One region of the Marinomonas sp. ef1 genome, then DNA from elsewhere that is predicted to be linked to it. Evidence: predicted binding sites of a transcription regulator. Region 1 holds the regulator's gene; the other holds the start of a gene.
The links. Region 1 encodes FliA, which starts transcription of late flagellar genes. Its sites were predicted from a motif close to CTAAAGTTNNNNNNNNNNCNGCCGATA; they were not measured.
Positions count from the first base shown of each region.

Region 2: flgK (flagellar hook-associated protein FlgK) is a predicted target of FliA. The motif match lies at 1,922-1,948, and genes of this name have one in related genera.

Region 1 covers NZ_NHTT01000021.1:29,876-37,241, reverse strand. The annotation lists gene CCS02_RS20460 (protein-glutamate methylesterase/protein-glutamine glutaminase) at 1-469, opposite strand, end outside; gene CCS02_RS20455 (chemotaxis protein CheA) at 496-2,745, opposite strand; gene CCS02_RS20450 (protein phosphatase CheZ) at 2,758-3,546, opposite strand; gene CCS02_RS20445 (chemotaxis response regulator CheY) at 3,556-3,936, opposite strand; gene CCS02_RS20440 (RNA polymerase sigma factor FliA) at 3,991-4,728, opposite strand; gene flhF (flagellar biosynthesis protein FlhF) at 4,825-6,108, opposite strand; gene flhA (flagellar biosynthesis protein FlhA) at 6,210-7,366, opposite strand, start outside.
Region 2 covers NZ_NHTT01000017.1:46,216-53,581, forward strand. The annotation lists gene CCS02_RS19130 (flagellar basal body P-ring protein FlgI) at 1-898, shown strand, start outside; gene flgJ (flagellar assembly peptidoglycan hydrolase FlgJ) at 907-1,893, shown strand; gene flgK (flagellar hook-associated protein FlgK) at 2,002-3,978, shown strand; gene flgL (flagellar hook-associated protein FlgL) at 3,983-5,293, shown strand; gene CCS02_RS19150 (HD-GYP domain-containing protein) at 5,316-6,866, shown strand; gene CCS02_RS19160 (flagellin N-terminal helical domain-containing protein) at 7,292-7,366, shown strand, end outside.

The DNA of each region.
Region 1 (7,366 bases):
GCTCAGTTACGATAGGCTTGGGAGCCTCACGTGGAGCAAGCGCAGCAACAGGTCTTCTATCACCTGCAAATCGAGTTCTAGCAACAGCCAGTACCCGATCAACCAATGCACGCTTAACTACAGCCGAATCACGAGAGATATCCTCAAAGTTCTTCGGCATAAAATCAACTGCACCGGCCTCTAGAGCATCTAGAGTAACCTTTGCTCCCTCATGAGTTAATGAGGAAAACATAAGCACAGGCGTTGGCTTAAGCTTCATAATATTGACTACAGCAGCGATACCATCTAACACAGGCATCTCATAATCCATAGTAACAACATCAGGCGATAAGGATTGAACCTTATCTATCGCCTCCCTTCCATTATTTGCAGTACCAACAACGGTTAGTCTAGGATCGGCTTCAAATATTTCGACAAGACGGCGTCTAAAGAAACCTGAATCATCAACAACCAGCACCTTAACAGGCATATCACATCCCCTAAATGAAAAACTTATTACCTAGATGCGTAACACTTAAGCATACTAGGAACATCCAGAATCAATGCAATACGACCATCACCTGTAATTGTTGCACCTGCCATACCAGCGGTACCTTGCAACATTTTACCTAATGGTTTTATAACCACTTCTTCTTGACCAACCAATTGATCAACAACAAAACCGACTTCACTCATGCCCACTTGAACAACAACAACATGAGCTTCAGTAGGTAAATTGTCTCGGCTATTCCCCTTAATTAACCAATTTTTCAGATGAAATATTGGTAAGGTTTTACCTCGAATAACAACAACTTGCTGGCCATCAACCACGTTAGTTTTCTTCAAGTTGAGATGAAAAATCTCGTTAACACTTACTAAAGGAAAAGCAAATGCCTGATCAGATAAAGTCACCATTAGAGTTGGCATAATTGCCAGCGTTAATGGCACTTTTATGATAAAGCGAGACCCCTGCCCAAGAACTGACTTAATCTGCAATGTGCCATTTAGTTGCGAGATTTTCGTCTTAACAACGTCCATCCCTACACCACGACCAGATACATCAGTAATTTCTACTTTAGTAGAAAAGCCTGGAGCAAAGATTAAGTTAAACGCTTCTTCATCAGACAATCTATCCGCTGCATCTGCATCCATTACCCCTTTTTCAACAGCTTTTCTTCTAAGCAGATTAGGATCCATACCAGCACCATCATCTTCGATGGATAGCAAGATATGATCACCTTCCTGTTCAGCAGACAGAATTACCGTCCCCATTCGAGGCTTGCCGCTCGCTTCGCGAACATCGGGCGCTTCTACACCATGATCTACAGAATTACGCACCAAGTGAACTAAAGGATCAGCCAATGCTTCAACTAAGTTCTTATCTAGATCGGTCTCTTCACCACGAAGAACAAGGTTAACCTCTTTCTTCATATTACGAGCAAGATCTCGAACAACTCGTGGAAAACGTCCAAATACTTTTTTGATAGGCTGCATACGCGTTTTCATTACCGCGTTTTGCAGATCACCAGTCACAACATCTAAGTTAGCAACTGCTTTCCCCATCGACTCGTCTTCACTTTGAAGCCCCAATCGAACAAGGCGGTTTCGAACTAATACTAGCTCACCCACCATGTTCATTATGTCATCTAGACGTTTAGTATCTACGCGAACCGTTGCCTCTTGGGTAACAGGTGCGTTAGCCGTTTTCTCTTTAACGCTATCAGCTTCAGGCTCTGGAGCCTTAGGAGCAGGCTTCGGAACAGGTTTAGGCGCTGGTTTTGGCTTAGCAGATGCTGCTTTAGGCTCAGGCTTTGCAGTAGGAGCCTCTGCTTTTTCTGCTCCACCTTTACTTTGTAAGCTATCTAAAAGAGACTCAAATTCATCTTCAGTAATTAAATCAGATTCTGCACCTGCACTAGATGCCGCAGCATTAGTATCAGCTTTAGATTTGTCTTCTTTTTTACCTGAAGCTGGAGTTTCGCCATGAAGCTTATCAAGTAGCTCTTCAAACTCGTCTTCAGTAATTTCGTCAGAAGAAATAGCGCTTGAATTAGTACTATCTTCTGGATCATCATTAATTCCAGGCGCCCCACTACCATGAAGTTGATTCAGCAATGCATCAAATTCATCTTCTGTAATTTCGTCGTCCGTTCTTGGAGCAGTTGATACGCCACTTTTTTCAGTACTATCGTCAGATGAAGTATCACCCAAGGCATCTAGTAAAGATTCAAATTCATCGTCAGAAATATCGACAGATTCATCTGCTACAGAAACTACGTCTTCAGTTTCTTCAACATCAGTATCATCTTGCTCTTCGGCAACATCTTCAACTTCATCTAACTCTTCATCAGCAGCACCTGCAAGTTCTTCTGCAGTTGGAGGCTTCGCATACACACTAAGTGCTGCAATTAACTCTGGTGAAGCACGTTCAGGCTCACCGCCAGCACGTACTGCATCGAACATTTCATTTACAGCATCAAGAGCCTGTAAAACAATATCCATCAAATCAGAATCTATTTTACGCTGACCGTTTCTTAAAATATCAAAAACGTTTTCAGCATAATGGCAACAATCAACCAAAGCAGTTAATTGTAAAAATCCAGCACCACCTTTTACAGTGTGGAAACCACGAAAAATCGCGTTAAGCAGCTGCTTATCGTCTGGATTTTGCTCTAAATCTACCAGTTGTTCGGAAAGCTGCTCTAGAATTTCACCAGCTTCTACCAAAAAATCTTGTAGAATCTCTTCATCGACCTCGAAACTCATCCTCAGCTCCTTCTAGAAACCAAGACTTGATAGCAAGTCGTCTACTTCGTCTTGACTATTCAGTACTTCAGGGTTGTTTTGTTTATTAATAGCTGGGCCATGTCCACGAGTGTCATCGTGTTCAGACTCTTTCTCTTGGTGTTCAATCCCCGAGATACTATCAACGCGTCCAGCAACAGCAACGAGATGCACAAGTTTTTCTTCTACATCTCGAATTAAATCATTCACTCTAGCGATTACTTGACCCGTTAGGTCTTGATAACCTTGCTCTAGAAGAATTGTGTTGAGGTTTGAATGCAAGGTAGTGGCACTGTCATCAGCATAAGACAAAAAGACATCAATACGCTTATACAAGTCTCTAAACTCTTGAGGTGTTAAGTCTCGCTGAATTAAGCGACTCCAGTCTTTTCGCAGTTCCCTTGCCTGACTCTGTAATTCACTAGCCACAGGAACACTACTGTCCACCATGTCCATCGTTTTATTGGCAGCCGCACTAGTCGTTTCAATAACATAGTTCAGTCGATCAGAAGCATCAGTGATTTTAGTAGCAGAATCTTTTCCGCCTTCGCCGACAACTAAGTCAATTGAGTCAATCTGAAAATCACGAATAGCATCATGCAGACTTCGAGTTAAAAACCCCACTTCGTTATAAAAACTTTTATGACGAGCTTCACTTAACTCTTGGATGATTTTAATAGCACCACTGAAATCACCGACTTCAATGTGATTTAAAAGCTCTACAGCACCATCTTTTACTAGGTTTTCAAATTCCACTAGTCCAGATCCCAATACATTTGACATCTAATTTCCCTATTTGGCAGCGTCTATTCGTTCGAATATTTTCTCAATTTTTTCTTTGAGAGCCACCGCAGTAAAAGGCTTAACTACGTAACCGTTCACTCCAGCCTGAGCTGCAGCAATAATTTGGTCACGCTTTGCTTCTGCCGTTACCATAAGAACTGGAATGCTTTTCAACTTTTCATCAGCACGAACTGCACGAAGCAGCTCAATACCAGTCATGCCAGGCATATTCCAATCAGTAACAAGAAAATCAATTGTTCCAGCTTGAAGTATAGGCAACGCAGTTGTTCCATCATCAGCTTCAACTGTATTGGTAAACCCTAAATCCCGTAATAAGTTTTTAATGATTCGTCTCATTGTCGAGAAATCATCAACAATCAGGATCTTCATGTTTTTATCCAATGCAACCTCCACACCCCAAAGGTAATATTCCACAACTCATAATTAATCTCGCCAATCGCTTAATCGAGCTCGTAATCGCATAGCCGCTTGACTATGAATTTGACTGACTCTTGATTCACTGACGCCTAATACAGCACCAATTTCTTTCAAGTTGAGTTCTTCATTATAATAAAGAGACAAAACCAACTTTTCTCTTTCAGGTAAATCATCAATTTCTTTTGCTAATTGATTTTGAAAACCACCCTCCTCTACTAGCGAATAAGGTGCATTTTCTACCTCAGATTCAATACTGTCTAAATTATTTGTATCAGAGTCTAGCATTTCTTCATAGCTAAACAACTGGGTCGACATAGATGAATGAATCATTTCATGATATTCATCCATACTTATATTCATATGAGATGCCACTTCCATATCAGACACCTCTCGACCTAACTTGGCCTCTAATTCTTTAATCGCATTAGCAACAGCTCTTCCATTACGTCGAACAGAACGAGGTGCCCAATCAGTTTTTCGCACTTCATCCATGATGGAGCCGCGAATTCGAATACCTGCGTAAGTTTCAAAGCTAGCACCTTTAGTCGACTCAAACCGTTTATACGCCTCAATCAACCCCATCATGCCAGCTTGAATTAAATCATCGACATCCACGCTATCAGGCAAACGCGCTAATAGATGATAAGCAATTTTCTTTACCAAATACCCATACTGCTCAACAATCGCATCAATCGAAAGCGTCGCTTTTTTAGAGTAAGTGTTATATCCATTTTTGGTCTGCATAAAATAGTCTAAGCAACCTTTACCATTTAAGTTAGTTGCGCTAACTAACTGTACTACATAGTTTGGCGCAACGCTTTCAGTAATAACAAAATTTTACTAACTACCATACTTTAGTGACCCATAAAGCTGACTGTAATGTTCTGCAGTATATACAGCCCTACTAATCAAGTTATGCGCCCTAGCTGGCTCGATATCATCAGGAATTCTTTGTCCATCTGCTATATATACAACAGGAAGACCTTCCTCAATAACTACACTAATAGCCTCACCAAGTGAAGCAGATTCATCAAGTTTACTTAAAACACAGCCATCTAATTGAACTTGAGAATAAACATCTACAACTGTTTTTAATACTTGTCTTTGGCTTGTACATGGTAATACTAGTAATTTTTTAAGACTTGCTCGCGCACGCTTCATCATTAAAAGCTGTCGTTCAAGATTTGAATCTCTTGGGTTCATGCCTGCAGTATCAACAAGCACTAAAGAATAATTAGCGTATTTTGCTAATACTTCATTTAGATCTGAATATTCATTAACCACTTCAACTGGCACATTTAGAATACGGCCAAAAGTTCGTAATTGCTCATGCGCTGCAATACGATAGGTATCAGTAGTAATTAAAACAACACCCTCAGAACCATGTTTTAAAACATGCTGAGCAGCAATCTTACCAATCGTTGTTGTCTTCCCTACTCCGGTAGGCCCCATGAATGCTATGCAGCCTCTAAGTTCTGAAGAGCTAGAGCGAATAGGAATATAATCTGCCAAATGAGCCAACAACCGGTTCCAGTCATCTTCACGGCCTTTTAAATCAATATCGTCAATCAACCTAGAAACAACAAAATCTGATAAGCCTAGACCTTTTAATTTTTCGCGGGCACGTAGCTCAACTGCATTTTCTTTTGCTTCGGATCGGCTTTCATTTTGCTGACGCTGCTCGAGCATAGCTCGAACATTTTTCAACTCAAGTTCCATGTCTCGTAATTGCTTAGCACTATCACTATTGCGAATAGACAAAGCTTCCTCAACTGCAGGATCTTCTCTGTCACTTGACAAGGGTGGCATTTCAAACTGTGCTGTAGGACGTTTTTCAGAATATGAAGGTGAGGAAACCTGAGGCGGCGTCTGCTGCTTCGCTCTTTCTATGCGCTCTAAATAGTCAGCACTTGGGTCAACATATTGTTCAGAACGAGGCGCAGATGACCGTTTAGAAGTCATACTAGAAGGCAAGGATCCATCATAATCTAGAGCAGCAACTATTTCTATCTCACCGGTAGGCAGACGTTGATTTGACAAAATGACCGCATCAGGGCCTACAGCATCACGAACCTTCCGTATCGCTTGCCGCATGTCAGGTGCTCTAAACCGCCTAATTTGCATGAATAACTTAATCCTTCCAGTTTATTTTTCTTACAAATCCATAGCTTACCCGAAAGATTACAATAAATATAGATACAATCCATCACGTTAATAGGTAGATCTTATTGACCTATAACACCCACCACAGTAATGCGTTTATGATCTGGCACTTCTTGATATGAAAGCACTGACATATTCACCATACCATAACGCATAAAACGCGCCAACATAGGACGTATAGGCGCTGACACAATTAAGATAGGAGTATTTCCCATTGCTTCTTGCTGCTCTGCCGACTGCCGCAACGAAGCCTGCAACTGTTCGGCCATTTGCGGCTCTAAAATCAGTGCTTCTTCATTCTTAATACCAGACTGCTGACTTTGCTGAACAGTCTGCATAAGCATTTTTTCCAATTTAGGTTCTAGCGTTAACACAGGAATCTCTTCAACGCCATCCGCCAATGTCTGAATAATCAAGCGAGATAATGACGTCCGCACCGCCGCAGTCAATATCATTGGATCTTGAGTTTTCGGCTGCACTCCCATAATCGACTCCGCAATAGTTCGCATATCTCTTAAAGGAACACCTTCTATCAATAAGTTCTGCAACACCTTCAGAAGAACACTCAACGGTATAGTATTTGGCACCAATTCTTCAGCCAATTTAGGATTATATTGCTTCAACAAACTCAGCAACTGTTGAACCTCATCATGACCAATCAATTCATAGGCATGCTTATGCATAATCTGGTTAATATGAGTCGCAACCACAGTACTTACATCGACAACAGTATAGCCATAAGTTTGCGCCTGATCCCTTTTCTTAGGATCAATCCAGACCGCATCCAAACCAAACGATGGATCTTTACCCGCGATACCATCAATCGAGCCAAATACCTGCCCAGGATCGATTGCCAAATCTTTATCTGGATGAACTTCCGCCTCTGCCAAACTAACTCCCATAAGAGTTACCCGATAGGCATTCGGCATCAAATCTAAGTTATCTCGAATATGTACACTTGGTACTAAAAAACCCAAATCCTGCGACAGCTTTCGACGCACACCTTTGATTCTAGCTAACAACTCACCACCCTGAGTCTTATCCACCAAAGGTATCAAACGATAACCCACCTCTAAACCAAGCATATCAACCGGCGCAACATCATCCCAACTAAGATCTTTCACTTCTGCTGGCGCAAGATTATCAGAGGAAGTCTTACCGGTACTTTTTGGACCTGGTTTAGGCTTCTGTTTCTTTCTGTACTCAAGAAAATAAGCAA
Region 2 (7,366 bases), on a different contig from region 1:
TTTTGGTGTGACCTTGCCAGAGGGTGTGAATGCTACGTCTAAAAATGTTGCAGCGGTCTCTTTAACGGCTACTTTGCCTGCTTTCTCTAAACCAGGTCAAAAAATTGATGTGACAGTTTCATCTATTGGCAACGCGAGTGCGTTACGTGGTGGGACGCTGCTTTTATCCACATTAAAAGGTGCTGATGGCGCGGTTTACGCGATTGCTCAAGGCAATTTAGTTGTTGGTGGTTTGGGTGCCAATGGGGCTGATGGGTCGCGAACCACAAGCAATGTCCCTACAGTTGGTCGTATACCCAATGGCGCAAGTGTAGAGCGTATCGTTCCCAGTAGTTTTAATACGGGTGACACCTTGACGTTTAACCTTAATCGCCCAGACTTTACAACAGCAAAACAAGTCACTGATAAAATTAATAATCTTTTAGGACCAGGTGTGGCGACGACACTAGACGCTACATCGATTAGAGTGTCTGCACCAAGAGATTCGAGTCAGCGGGTTACCTATTTATCAATTCTGGAAAACCTAGATGTTGAAGTGGCTGAAGAGCGTGCGCGCATCGTGGTTAACTCTCGTACTGGAACCATTATTATTGGTCAGCACGTTAAAGTATCTCCAGCTGCGATTACGCATGGTAGCTTGACGGTGACTATTAAAGAAGTGCCGCCGGTTGTCGGAAAAGACGGCACGGTCACTGGTGGACAGACTATTGTGTCACCACGAGAAGGTATTGAAATAGCGCCAAATAGCGGTCATATGTTTGTGTTTGATCCAGGTGCTTCGCTTAATGACATTGTTCGTGCAGTCAATCAAGTCGGTGCTGCACCAGGTGATGTTATGGCGATCTTGGAAGGCTTAAAGCAAGCCGGTGCGATTAACGCTGATTTAGTGGTGATATAGGCTTGGTTATGAACTCAGTACCGCCAAAGCAAGATTTTTTTGCTGATTTTTCTACGCTAACCGATTTAAAGACCAAGGCGCAAAAAGATCCTGATGCTGCGTTAAAAGACGTTGCTCAGCAGTTTGAGTCTATCTTTATTAATATGCTGTTGAAAAACATGCGTAGTACGAATGAAGCGATTGGTAGCGGCCTGTTTTCCAGCGCTCAAACCAAGCAATATCAAGAGATGATGGATTCACAGATGTCTCAGAGTATGGCTCAGTCTGGTGGTATAGGACTATCCGAGGCTCTGATTCGTCAGTACCAAACTCAACAGCAAGGTCGGAGTAGTTCGCCTGAAGCGAAAGAACGAGGAGATACTGATTTTTTGAATCAGGTCGCCAAACAAGACTTGGTTCGAATTCAAGCTTTGGCCCACCGTGCTTCTACTGAATTTATACAATCAGTTCAGCAGGAGGTGGAGCAAAAATCCCTAAATATTTCCTCTACTGGGTCTTCTTCCGCACCCTCAGCACTTTCTGTGGTGTTCGGGTCGCCTGATGAGTTTGTTGAAAACCTATGGCCACATGCTCAGCAGGCCGCTGAAAAACTTGGCGTTAATCCCAAAGCAATATTGGCTCAAGCAGCATTAGAGACTGGCTGGGGGAAATATCCGATTGCTAAAGAAGACGGCGCAGCGAGTTTTAATCTATTCGGTATAAAAGCGGATAATCGTTGGCAAGGCGATAGGGCGGTTGTAAATACCTTAGAGTTTCGTGATGGTGTGGCCAAGCGTGAAAAAGCAGCGTTTCGTGCTTATGATTCTTTTTCGCAAAGCTTTGATGATTATGCGAATTTTTTATCTTCTAGTGAGCGGTATAAAGATGCCTTGCGGGCTGGGGATGACGCGTCAATGTTTGCCGCTTCTTTGCAAAAAGGCGGCTACGCAACGGATCCAAAGTACTCCGAAAAAATCGACAACATCCTTTCAAGTAAGTGGTTTCAAGGTTTGTAATAATAAAACCACTCAATTCTCAGCTTTGGTAAAGTTCTTGCATTAATAGCCGATAGAGCTAAAGAAGAGTTCAAGGTTATTTTGAAAAACGTACTAGGGGTGTGAGCTATGGGCTCAAATTTATATTCAATTGGTTTGTCTGGACTACTGTCTAGTAATGCCCGTATTAATACGACTGGGCAAAATACAGCCAATGTGGATACAGAGGGCTATAGTCGTCAAAGAACAGATACCACTAGTTCACCTGTTGGCGGCGTTGTGCTTCGTGATACCTCACGCCTTGTTGATAATTTTGTTAGCGCTCAAGTGCGTTCTGATACTTCTGATTTTTCATATCACGATACCTACCACTCTCTACTAACTGCATCTGATAGCCTTCTTGCAGAAGACAGCGTTTCTCTTACTGGTTATCTGGATAAGGCATTTAGCGCGTTGCAGGCAGCAAATAATGATCCTACCTCGCCTTCATTAAGGCAGCTTGCTCATTCAAGTTTAAATAACCTTGTTGATCAGTATAAAACGCTTTCACGTATGGTGACTGATCAGGAAAACCTAGTTGATCAGCAGTTGTCTACATCTCTGACAGATGTAAACGCGATTACAACAAAAATTTCTGATTTAAATAGCAAAATACTAAGAGAAGAAGGTTTGTCTGTTTCGCCTGCGAATGAATTGCGAGATCAGCAAGAGTTGTTAGCGAAAGACCTTTCTAAATATTTAGACATCGATGCCCAATTTAATGATAAAGGGTTAATGACGATTCAACTGGCTAATGGTCAGCCTTTGGTAATGGACCAAACTCCCACTGAATTAAAAGTAATTCCTAATTCGTTAAATCCAAAGAAAATTGATTTGGTTGTGAGCTTTGGAAACTACAATGTTGCTCTGAAAACCGAAAGGTTAGGCGGTAGCGTTGGCGGATTGGTGGATTTTCGATCCGAATTTAGTGAGTATTCGGGTCGTACTTTGGGCCAGCATGCTATTTCCATATCAGACGCTATGAACACCCAGAATGCTAAAGGGCTTGATGCGAATGGAAACTTTGGTAAAGATCTCTTTGCATTGGGGGCAATTAGTATTTACTCCAGTCCGGATAATACTAATAAACTATCTGATATTTCTGTCAGAGTCTCGGCAGGAGAAGCGTCTAAAATTACCACTAATACCTATGAACTTACTAGAACTGATGATGATAGATTTGCTATCACAAAATACGATTTAAACGGTAAGTCTGTTGGTCAATCTACTATCTTTGACCCATCAATTATGACACCTGATAGCAATGGCTATTACAAAGTCGCAGACTTGGGTTTAGATATTCGAGTCGGTGATTTTAATACGATTGATCATGATGACGTTTTTCGTTTTACCCCTACAGCGGGTGCTGCCGCAGGTTTAAGCTTACAGGCTAAAAATGGTGATGCTCTTGCACTTAGTGCGCCAGTGGGAGTATCGACGAACTCAGACAACTTATCGGATGCGAGAATATCTTTGTCTTTAGTGACGAATACTCGACCAGACTCATCGGCATTTGCATCAGATGGTTCTCTTTATCCGAGTGCGCCACATAAAATTTATTTTACATCACCTAGTTCGTATGTTGTTCGAGATGCTTCTGGTGTTGATATTGCAGCAGTGGACAACGTGCTTCAGTACACTAATTTGTTGGAGCAAGCTGGATTGGCAGGAGAGGCTGGGTTTGATGTGTCTGTTTCGTCTATGCCGCAACAAGGTGATGAGTTTTCTATTAGCACTGATGAAATGGGGCCATCCGATAACTTTAATGGATTGGCATTAATTGATTTGCAAAATCAGTCATTGGTGGAAGGTAAAGCAAGTTTAACCAAAGCATTCGCAGGTTTTATTTCCTATGTCGGAACGAAAACAGCAGAGGCGGCAGGTCATGCAGAATCTAGTGAAGTGATTATGAACGACAGTGTCAATCGTCGTGACAGATTGTCGGCGGTGAGCCTTGATGAGGAGGCGGTGAATCTTATGAAATATCAACAATCTTATTCTGCTTCCGCTCAAGTTGTCACAGCCGCTCGTACGACGTTTGAAACTTTGCTAGGGATTATGAGGTAAGTTTATGCGAGTGACGAATAATTTAATTTATGGTCAGTCGAGCAGAGCGATTGGTCAAGCAAATGAAAAAATTCTGAACGCCCAAGAGAAGATTTCGGCGCAAACTGACATTGTTAGACCGAGTGATAATCCTGTTGGCGCCAGTCAAATATTGATGTACGAAGGTAGTAATAATCGCCTGAAGCTCTTTGACGAATCTATGAAGATGGCTACGAGTCATCTTGAGTATCAAGAAGTGGCATTAGAAAGTTTGAATGATTCTATGGATGATATCCGTACACTCTTCATTCAAGCGCAAAATGATATTAACACCCAAGAAGATATTGATGCGATTGTCCAAGAAGTTGCTTTGATAACAGAATCTATGGCCGAGTTGATGAACTCAAAAAGTGCCGATGGAAACTATATTTTTGCGGGAACAGATACCCAAGGGCCACCGTTTATCTTAGACAGCCAAGGTCGTTATCAGTGGGCCGGCAATGAAGGGCAAAAGTACGCTCAAATTTCAGAAGATATGAAGATTCCTGTTTCAGACTCTGGGAAAAAACTCTTTCAAGATATTTGGACAAATCGAACTTTTTCAGCGCAAGCTTTGACTGGCGATGTAATGCTTTCTGCCAAAGTAGGAAACCAAGGCGATTTTAATCAGTTTATGGCGAATAATTATGATCCTGAAAATCCGTCTTCTAATATTTTTCGCCTAACAACTACTCCAATTATTGCTGCTGGTGCAACACCGCCGCCAGTTGACTCGACTAATCTTGGCTCAGATACTAAAGCGGATCAGGATAGGCGCAGAGCTTTTGATGGTACGCCAGGTTCATACAGTATCACCAATAATTTAGGTGAAGTGGTGTCTTCAGGCTTGTATACAGCTGGTAAGCCAATTAATTTTGGCGGTATGTCATTTCTTATGAAAGGCGAGCCTGGAGCAACGGCTGATGTTACCTTAGAGAAACCAAGACGTGACAATGTTTTGAATGAAATTAATGATACCTTGGCGGTGTTAAGTGATCGTAATTCGTCGTCTGAAGATCGAGAGCGTGCTTTTTCTGATGCCAATGCCAGCATTAATAATGCTCAACGTAAAGTAAGTGAAGGTCGTTCATCGGTTGGTGCGCGTTTGAATATCCTTCGTGATAGAGAGAGTTTTAGTTCTGCAAACCAATTATCTAATGCTGTTAGTCAAGACCGCATTGCTGGATTGGATATTGCTGCCGCTGCGACAGAATTGTCTATGAAAGAATCTGCACTCAGCGCTTCACAAAAGGTGTTTACTCGCATGAGTAATCTTTCTCTGTTTAATAAGATGTAAGCTCTAGGATATAAGGTAAAAGATGTCAGTATTTAAAATGGAGTCCTGTTTTGGGGCTGATATCAATGTTGGGTATTTTGATATGCATGAAATACTCGGTATCTTAGAAATTAAAGATAAGGTTGTTGGGAGTAAGCGTGTTCAAAGCCTTATAAAGCTCCATGGTAGAAAAGATAGAATTGTCGGTGTCGCTATGCGCCAACTGGCATTTGATTTATTACGTCCCACATTGGATTCTGAATTCCTTCCTTATGATCCGTATTTTTCTGACGGTAAATTGTTAAACAGCCGACGCGAGCGTCTTTATGATGCGCAAGAGCGATTTCTTATTTTGTGCATGTCTATTGCTAGCGGTCGATCTGTCAGAAGTCTTAAGAAGCTTAATCCGGATCTAAACACAAAAGAGTTACGTGGTAAGCATGCCCGAAGTCAAAGTCTTTTTCGCTACTTTAGACAAGAATTAAACGAGCAGACAAGAGAATATATCCTTAGTTACAAAGCTCGAATGGATAAAAGTGGTGAATTAATTAAAGAAGCTGCTACTGATGTCTCAAATTCGACCGTGGAAGTTGAGCAACAAACGCCAAAATCTGCGGCCCTTAAAAAAACGCCAGTAGAAAGTAAATTCATTCCTACTTCATTTGATGATGAAACGGCCACAGCGCTTAAAATATTTCAGGATGGGTATTCTTTACTGTCTACTCAGGTGGAGCGCTTTAAGCGTGGTGACCAGCTAGAAATGCTTGAGCTTATGAAGTTTTGCCGTCGACTTATTGAGTCGCATACTCGTAATAATTTTTCGCTAATGGCAATACGTCATATAAAAGATGCTTCAATTTATTTAGAACAGCATGCTATGGGTATGGCTGTGCTTGGTATTCATTTTGCCAAAGCAATGAAATTATCGAGTGCTTATGTTGAGGTGATTACGCTTGGCGCTTTGTTGTTTGATTTGGGGCGCTTTCGTTTGCCAATAGCCATGGTAACAAAAACCACAAAAATGACAGATAGCGAGTTTGATTTATTTCGTAAACATATTCAGTTCGGAGAGCAGATATTACAGAAATGTGATGGTGTACCTAAGGCTGTTTATCAGATGTTATCTGATCATCATGAAAAAATTGATGGCTCTGGCTACCCTTCGGGTAAACAAGATCAAGAGATTTCAGTCTATGGGAAAATAGCAGCAATAATTGATGCGTATGATGCAATGACATCTGAGCAACCACATAAACCTTCTATGGGGCCAATTAAAGCATGTCAGCAGATGCGTAAAGAGTCGGGTCTAGCATTCGATAAACAACTGCTTGCGGTCTTCTTAAAAAGCATTGGCAGTATTCCTGTTGGCTCTTGTGTGTCTTTATCTAACGGGCGTATTGGGTTCGTTTTGACATTGAATAAATCGTTCCAGCCTTCTTTAATTCGTCAGGTTTATAGTGCTACAAATAAGGCGTTTGTTGAAGCTTCTGATATTGAGTTAAATAAATCTGCTAACTTAAGGACAGAGGTGAGAATAGAAAAAGAGGTCGATCCGCAAATGTTTGGTTTGCAGTTTATTAATCATATCTCATAATCTTCACCGTTCACCGTTCACCGTTCACCGTTCACCGTTCACCGTTCACCGTTCACCGTTCACCGTTCACCGTTCACCGTTCACCGTTCACCGTTCACCGTTCACCGTTCACCGTTCACCGTTCACCGTTCACCGTTCACCGTTTAGCGAGAAATAGATCATTAGATGTCTATGTATCTTTTTATACCTTTTTTAAGTCTTTTTCGTGTTTTTCACTTTTATTCTTAAAGTTATTTACTCTGAGTTCGATAACTGTGGGTACCGCTTTTTTTGAGTTAAGAAAATGTAAGAAATTCAAAAAAAGTATAAAAAAATATTAAAGATCAGCGCCAAGGTGTCGATAACTTTAATAAGAGACAAAAACCAAATAACTAATTAAATCAAAAGGTTGTCTCGTTAAAAAAAATGTTTTTAGGAGAGAAAAAATGGCTTTATACGTAAATACTAATGTGTCCTCGCTGAATGCTCAGCGGTTACTTGCAAACTCTAGTCGAGACCTT